2 linked regions of the Prochlorococcus marinus str. MIT 9515 genome follow. Each later gene encodes a partner of the first gene's protein in a complex. Links are inferred from orthologs where the notes say so. Each region holds a gene or a part of one and is shown on either strand. Other genes may lie near its edges.

Region 1 (4,375 bases):
TAATCTGTCTAATAATTTCAATAAATTATTTGCTAATTTTTTGTTGTCATTGTCATATTTTTACGAAATATGTATAGGTTTGTTTATTATTATCTCTTTAATATTTGCTTTGATTCTGATGTTGGGCTCCCTCTCAAGATTTATTAAAATTATGAAAAGAAAAAAAAGAAGAATTAATTTAAATTAAAAATTTAAATAGGATTCATTAATCCTCCACTTCCTGAATCAGAATCGTCATCGTCATTTTCAGTCTCAAAATCAATTAGTGCGTAAGCTCCAACCGCAATTGATGAAAGTAATAATGTAAATGGTAACATCGAACTTTGCAATCCGACATCGATGTATTCGCCCATACAATAAGTAAATTTTTACAAACCTAACGGAATTTAGACTCTTTCGTGATTATTAAATATTTATTTAATATTTAAGTTTTTGGATTCAACTGTATTTTTATCGAAGTTATTTATTTCATTTACAAATAAACCTAACCAATAAATTAACTGATCAATTTGATTTTGTATATCAGTAATACCTATCCCTCTAATTGTTATTTTTGAGAACTGATCATCTTCCTCAAAACTAAATTTATTTTGAATATTTGTTGGTAACGCTTTTTTAATAAGTTTAAATGTTGAGATTTTTAATCTAGTCTCTATTATTATGTTAGGTTTTTTAAGTTTAATTTTATTAAAGCCACATTTTTTTGCTAATAATTTTAACTTCATTAAAAGTATTAAAGATTCAACAGGTTTGGGTAAAACTCCGTATCTATTAGACCAGTCAGTTGCCAGCTCTGTAAGCTCCTTGTGGGTATTACATTCTGTAGCTTCTTTATAAGCATCTAGTTTCTCTTCTCGGTTTAATATCCAAGTTGCAGGGATAAAAGCATTAATTGGCAAATCTACTTGAGTATCCTTTACTTCCGGTATTTCCTGACCATTTATTTCTGAGATTGCTTCGTGTAACATTTCAATATATAGATCATATCCAATTGCATTAACTTTTCCACTTTGCTCTTCCCCCAATAAACTTCCAACTCCTCTTATCTCCATATCTTTCATGGCAAGTTGATATCCGCTTCCTAGTTCAGAAAAATCTTTTATAGCCTTTAGCCTTTGCTTGGAAGCTTCATTAATGTTGTTTAAATTTGGATAAAATAACCATGCATGAGCTTGTATCCCACTTCTCCCGACTCTTCCTCGTAATTGATAGAGTTGCGATAGCCCAAATTTATGTGAATCTTCAATTATGATTGTATTTACTTTGGGTATATCTAATCCGCTTTCAATAATTGTTGTGCAAATCATCAAGTCTACCTCGCCATTATTAAATGCAATCATTGCATTTTCAAGATCTATTTCATTCATTTGGCCATGAGCAACTATAAATTTTAAATCATTAAACATATTTGTTAATTTATTAACGGCTTGATCAATATCCGATATTCTTGGAAGAACGTAAAAGATTTGACCACCTCTATCAAGTTCTTGACTTATTGCAGTTCTGATTACATCCATATCAATTTCAGATAAATATGTTTTAATTGATCTTCTGGATGGTGGAGGAGTATTTAATAAACTCATTTGTCTAAGGCCAGACAAACTCATGTAAAGGGTCCGTGGTATTGGTGTGGCCGATAGAGTTAACACGTCAATATTAGTTTTAATATTTTTAATTTTTTCTTTTTGTCTAACTCCAAATCTTTGTTCTTCATCAATAACAAGCAATCCTAAATTTTTTATTTCGATTTCTTTTCCTAAAATTTGATGAGTGGCTACAACTAAATCAATCTTATTATTTTTTAAACCAGCATAAATATCTTTTTTCTCACTACTAGTTTTAAATCTATTAAGTAAAGAAACTTTTATTGGATAAGGTGAAAATCTATTATTAAAAGTTCTCCAATGTTGTTGAGCTAAAATTGTTGTTGGAGCAAGTAAAATCACTTGCTTCCCTGATGTAATTGCTTTAAAAATTGCTCTTACTGCTACTTCTGTTTTTCCGAAACCAACGTCTCCACAAACTAATCTATCCATAGGTTTATCACTTTCCATATCAATTTTGATTTCCTTCACGGCTGTTAGTTGATCAGGAGTAGGTTGGTAAGGGAATGACTCTTCTAATTCTTTTTGCCACGGTCCATCTTCAGGATATATATGGCCTTTAAGTTTCTCTCTTTTTGCGTAAAGTTTTAGAATATCATAAGCAACTTTTTTTATTATTTTTCTATTTTTATCTTTAATTTTTAACCATTCTGCTCCTCCTAATTTATTTATTTTGGGCATAATTTTACCAGTAGATCTATATCTGTTTATGCTCCCTAGTTGATCAGCAGCAACACTTATTTTTCCATCAAGATATTTAATAACTAGATAGTCTCTTGATTCACCTGTTATATTTATTTTTTCTAATTTTAAGAATTGTCCAATACCATGATTTTTATGAACTATATAGTCTCCAGGATTAATTTTATTAACATTTATATTTGAATTTACGCTCCTTTTTCTTCTCCTTATAAAGACATTATTAAATAAAGCTTGTTGTGAAAATAATTCCTTATCTGTTATTAAAATTATCTTCCATATTGGGAGATAAAAACCTTCTATTTCATAGTTGTTTTTATTTTTAATAATAACTGGTGTAGGAATATCTATTAATTTATAAGCGTTATCAAGATCATTAGGTTTTTCCAAATAATTAGTATTGCAATCATGTTCAAAGAGTAAACTCCTTGTTCTTAATGGCTGTGCAGATAATATCCAGACTTTATCTTTATTTAAGATAAATTTATTAATTTCTTTTGAAAGTTTACCTATGTTTTTAGAGGATGAATTTATACGTTTATCTGATAAAAGAAATCTGTTATCTAAATTTCTCTTTGATTCAAATTCATACAAGTTTATTACAATAAAATCACTGAATGTTTTTAATATATACTCGAATTTTTCATGTAGATTAGGTTTAACTTTTATATTTATATTATTGGACCGTAAGTTTTGAGTAATTTCATCTTTGAAATGATCAAAATTATTAACTGATTCAATATACCAATTGTTTGCAAATTTAGTGCAGTCATCTATTTCATCTATAACAATAATTGAATCTTCATTTATATAATTTATAAGATTAGATGGATATTCTTCAATTATTCCTAAGTATCTATCTAGATTATTTTTAGTTGTTATTTCTTCTGAATTAAAAACCCCTTCGTCTGATAGTAGTTCTAACTTTTCTCTTATTAATGAATTATATCCAACCTGTACAATCTCAACTTTATTAATACTATCTAACGTTCTTTGAGTTACTGGATCATATTCTCTAATTTTATCAATAATATTATCGAAGAATTCTATTCTTATGGGTAGTTCATTGTTAACTGGGTATATATCAATTATTTCTCCTCTTCTGCTCCAAGAACCTTCCTGTGAAGTAAGATTTTCCTTGTTATAACCTAATGAAACTAACTGACTTGTTAACTCTTTTATTTCTATAGCTAAACCCTTATTAAGTGTTATTATTTTTTGCTTAAATATATTTTTTTTAATTAAATGTGGTTGAAGAGATCTTTCAGTTGTTATTATTATATTTTTTTCTTCTTTGTCATTATTTATTAGTTTTGAGATAACTGATAACTGTGAATATTCAGTCTCTTTTGATTTATTAATTGATCCGTAAGGTAAATTTTTACTAGGTGGATAATATAAGATATTTCTGTTACCTATACTATTAAAATATCCATACCATTTATAAGCAATTTCTTCATTAGGGCTCACAAGTATAATATTTTTATTTTCTTTTTTTGCTAAACTATTTATAATAATAGATTTTGCATATCTACTAGACCCAATGATATTTAGTTCTTTATTTTTTTCAATTCTTTTTACTAACTCTGTTATAATTTGTGAATTTGAAATATAACTAATTAAGGAGTTTAAACTCATTTATTTCTAATTAACTTGATTACTACTTAAGGTTATATTATATTATATTTTATAAAGATTGTGAATAATAATAGATGGATTCAGCCGCAATAAATTCTTTTATTCCAACGCTAGATCAAGTTGATAGTTGGTCTGAGATTCTTACACTTCTACCAATTTTAATTATTTTAGAATTGCTACTTTCGGCTGACAACGCTATAGCTTTGGCTTCACTCACTAAATCTCTTGATAGTCCAGAATTAAGATCTAAGGCCTTAAATATAGGTATCACTATTTCTTTATTATTTAGAATATTTCTTATTCTATTATCTAATATTCTTCTGAAATTTATCATAATTCGAATTTTTGCAGGACTGTATCTTATTTATTTATTTATTTCAAATGTTTTTTTAAGTAATGAAACCGATTTACAAAATTCTGACAATGACAAAACA
Region 2 (3,818 bases), 880 kb from region 1 along the record:
CCAAAGTAATTCTTTTCTTAAATATTTATTAGGACCAAATTGAAATCTTAATATTTGTGCTCCGGGTTCAATAAATTCCTTTTCTTTTGAATAAGATTTGTCGACTTTATTATCATTAATCAGACGAGTCACTAAATCTACTTGCTCAACTTGAGAAGTATTTGCTAAGCCTTTGACTAATTCCAATACATATTGCGTTTGCCCACCAGTATCTGAATCCCTACCTAATTCAAGGCTACTGGAACGTATTAAACCATGCAAATGTAAATATAAAAATTTTAAACCCATTTCACACGTTTCAGATACAATCTCCTATTAGAGATAAGCTGAATTTCAACAAGAAATATTAAGAAAGCATTATGATTTATTAATTTATAAAAAGTATAGAGGACTAAAAGCCCTGAAAACAGTAGGTTCTCATAAGTTTATAAAAAGATTTTCAAAAATAATAATATATAGAATGCAAAGAAATACAACTAATTATTTACTCAATTTAGAGCTTGCTTTAAATATTTGGCTGTATAACTTGTTGCATGCTTCGCAACATCTTCAGGTGTACCCTCCACGATGATTTCTCCACCTTTATCACCTCCATCAGGTCCAAGATCAATTATCCAATCTGAACATCTAATAACATCTAAATTATGCTCAATAACTACTACAGAATTACCTTTATCTACTAAACGTTGAATAACATCCATTAATTTATGCACATCATAAAAACTTAATCCCGTTGTTGGCTCATCAATTAAATATAAAGTTTTTCCAGTAGCTCTCTTTGATAATTCAGTTGCTAATTTTACTCTTTGTGCCTCTCCACCAGATAATGTTGGAGCTGGCTGGCCTAATTTAACGTAACCAAGTCCTACATCAACTAAAGTAGACAATCTATCTGCAGCTTGAGGAATAGCAGAGAAAGTTTCAGCTGCTTGCTCAACAGTCATTTCTAAGACATCTGATATATTAAAACCTTTATATTTAACTTGAAGCGTTTCTCTATTAAAACGAGCACCTTTACATACATCACATTGAACATAAACATCAGGCAAAAAATTCATTTCAATGACATTAACTCCTTGACCTCTACAAGCCTCGCATCTACCCCCTTTAACATTAAAGCTAAATTGGCCAGCTTGATAACCTCTAGCTTTAGCTTCTACAGTGGCAGTAAACAATTGTCTAATCGGATCGAAAGCACCTGTATAAGTAGCAGGGTTTGATCTAGGAGTTCTTCCAATAGGAGATTGATCAATAACAATTACTTTATCAATAGCTTTTATACCTTTTAATTCTTTAACACCCTTAGGAAAAGGAACTTTTAAACCAAGAGAGTGTGAAAGTGCAGGATGTAATAATTCATTAACTAATGTACTTTTCCCACTACCACTTACACCAGTTACAGAAACTAATCTTCCCAAAGGAAATTCAACTGATATATCCTTGAGATTATTCTTAACACAATTATTTAGTATAAGACTTTTCTTAACTGAAGATCTTCTAACACTTGGTGTAGGAATAGACTTCCTCCCACTGAGATAAGCGCCAGTCAAAGACTTTTCTGAGTTTAAAACATCCTCAAATGTACCTTTTGCAATAATTTCACCTCCATAAACGCCTGCACCGGGCCCTATATCCACTAAGTAATCTGCAGATTTCATAGTATCTTCATCATGTTCTACAACAACAAGAGTATTACCTAAATCTCTGAGATTTTTTAATGTTTCAAGCAACCTATCATTATCTCTTTGATGTAAGCCGATACTTGGTTCATCCAATACATATAAAACACCAGTTAAACCTGCTCCTATTTGAGTTGCTAATCTAATACGCTGAGCTTCTCCACCAGACAAAGTCATGGCTGGTCTATCTAGTGTCAAATAATCCAGACCTACATTAATAAGAAACTTTAAACGTAATCGAATTTCTTTTAAAACTAATTCACCTATTTGTTTTTGTTTAGATGACAAGAGAACAATTTCTGTTTTATTTTTACTTAAACCCATTATTTTCTCAATATGAGATAAAGTTTCTGAGACGCTAATAGAAGTTAAATCAGTGATGTTATAGGGGCCAAGTTTAACAGCGAGTGCTTCTGGTTTTAATCTCTTACCTGAACATGTTTTACAAGGAACTAATTCTAAATATTTTTCAAGCTTTTGTTTAACTGATTCTCCATTAGATTCACTTAATTGCCTTTCTAGGATTGGCAAAATTCCCTCAAAAGGTCTTTCAAAACCGCTAGAAGTTTTAAAGCGACTATCAGCTTGAATTAAAATTGGCTTATCAGATCCCGAAAGTAAGACATTTTTTTGTAAATCACTGAGATCTTTCCAAGGAGTTTTTAATTCAAAACCATAAGCTTGTCCTACTGAATAAAGTAACGAAAAATAATATGTATTATCTTTTTCGCTCCAAGGAGCTATGGCAGCGTAAACAGGTAAAGAAGTATCAGGTATTACTCTATCTGCAGTAAATTTTTTTAAATAGCCAATACCATGACAATCGGAACAAGCACCATAAGGGCTATTAAAAGAAAATAATCTTGGAGACAATTCTTCAACAATAGATCCATGAATTGGACATGCATAGTTCTCAGAATATAATTTTTCTTTATCTAACTCGGGAGGTAAAGTTTCCCCTTTTTTAGGAACAACTTCAACAATAGAAAGCCCATCTCCTCTTTTAAGGCAAGTTTGTAAAGAGTCATTCAATCTTTCCTGAATTCCATCTCTAGCAATCAATCGGTCTACTACAACCTCGATATTATGAATATGGTTCTTATCTAACTCAATACTATCTGCAAGCTCTCTAACCTCACCATTAATTCTTACTCGAGCAAAACCTTCTGCGGCTAATCCGCTAAGTAATTTTGCATGAGTTCCCTTTTTACCTCTTACGACAGGTGCAAGCAATTGATACCTTGTTCCTTCAGGCAACAAAACTATTTGATCAACCATTTCATCAATTGTTTGCGGAGCAATTGGCAACCCACAATGATGACAATGAGGTTCTCCAGCGCGTCCAAATAATAATCTTAAATAATCTTGTATCTCAGTAACTGTTCCAACAGTTGATCGAGGATTATGACTCGTTGATTTTTGATCTATAGATATAGCAGGGGATAATCCCTCAATATTATCTACATCTGGTTTGTCAACTTGACCTAAAAACTGTCTGGCATAAGCAGAAAGGCTTTCTACATATCTTCTTTGACCTTCTGCAAAAATAGTATCAAAAGCTAAAGAGCTTTTACCACTACCGCTAACACCTGTAAAAACAATAAATTTATTTCTTGGAAGAGTTAAATCTATATTTTTTAAATTATGTTGTCGAGCACCTCGGATTTTTATGGAATTATCTTCATTGATACCAATATTTTTTTTAACCATGCTTAAATCTTGATTGATTTAAAGAATTATCATTATAGTCTATATTTTTTTATTTATGCGGCTGCTTTATCGATTAGTGTAGATGCATAACTATTTGCTTCACTAAAACCACCACCTATAAGTTCAATTAACTCATTTTGTCTTTCTCTTTTTGTATTTAATTTAAGAACAGAAGTAAAAGTTATTCCATTAATTACATTTTTCTTGACTTTAAAATGAGAATTACCAGTTGCTGCTAATAAAGGCTGGTGCGTAATACATAAAACCTGCCTGTCCTGTGCAGTAGCTTTTATTAATTCAACTAAAGAATATAATGATTTCCCACTTAAACCATTATCGATTTCATCTAAGAAAAAAGTATTAGATTTTTGAGAAATGCTAGATTTTATTGCTAATAAAAATCTTGACATTTCTCCTCCAGAAATAATT

Evidence for each region.
Region 2: the proteins of mfd (region 1) and uvrA are in contact, whole or in part, in a crystal structure (PDB 4DFC), measured with the Escherichia coli proteins. The link is inferred for Prochlorococcus marinus str. MIT 9515 from one-to-one orthologs.

What each region holds. Positions count from the first base shown.
Region 1 is NC_008817.1:814,902-819,276, forward strand. What follows is about bases 214-4,256. They hold mfd (transcription-repair coupling factor), read right to left. Parts: upstream 3,942-4,256; coding sequence 414-3,941; downstream 214-413. Other genes in these bases: P9515_RS09675 (hypothetical protein), read right to left, coding at 214-353; P9515_RS04490 (TerC family protein), read left to right, coding at 4,016-4,256. Also shown: more of P9515_RS09675, read right to left, coding at 192-213; more of P9515_RS04490, read left to right, coding at 4,257-4,375. UniProt on the Escherichia coli protein: Couples transcription and DNA repair by recognizing RNA polymerase (RNAP) stalled at DNA lesions. Mediates ATP-dependent release of RNAP and its truncated transcript from the DNA, and recruitment of nucleotide excision repair machinery to the damaged site.
Region 2 is NC_008817.1:1,695,277-1,699,094, forward strand. The notes cover bases 289-3,774. They hold uvrA (excinuclease ABC subunit UvrA), read right to left. Parts: upstream 3,390-3,774; coding sequence 489-3,389; downstream 289-488. Other genes in these bases: P9515_RS09160 (AAA family ATPase), read right to left, coding at 3,443-3,774. Also shown: P9515_RS09150 (glycosyltransferase), read right to left, coding at 1-288; more of P9515_RS09160, read right to left, coding at 3,775-3,818. UniProt on the Escherichia coli protein: The UvrABC repair system catalyzes the recognition and processing of DNA lesions. UvrA is an ATPase and a DNA-binding protein. A damage recognition complex composed of 2 UvrA and 2 UvrB subunits scans DNA for abnormalities.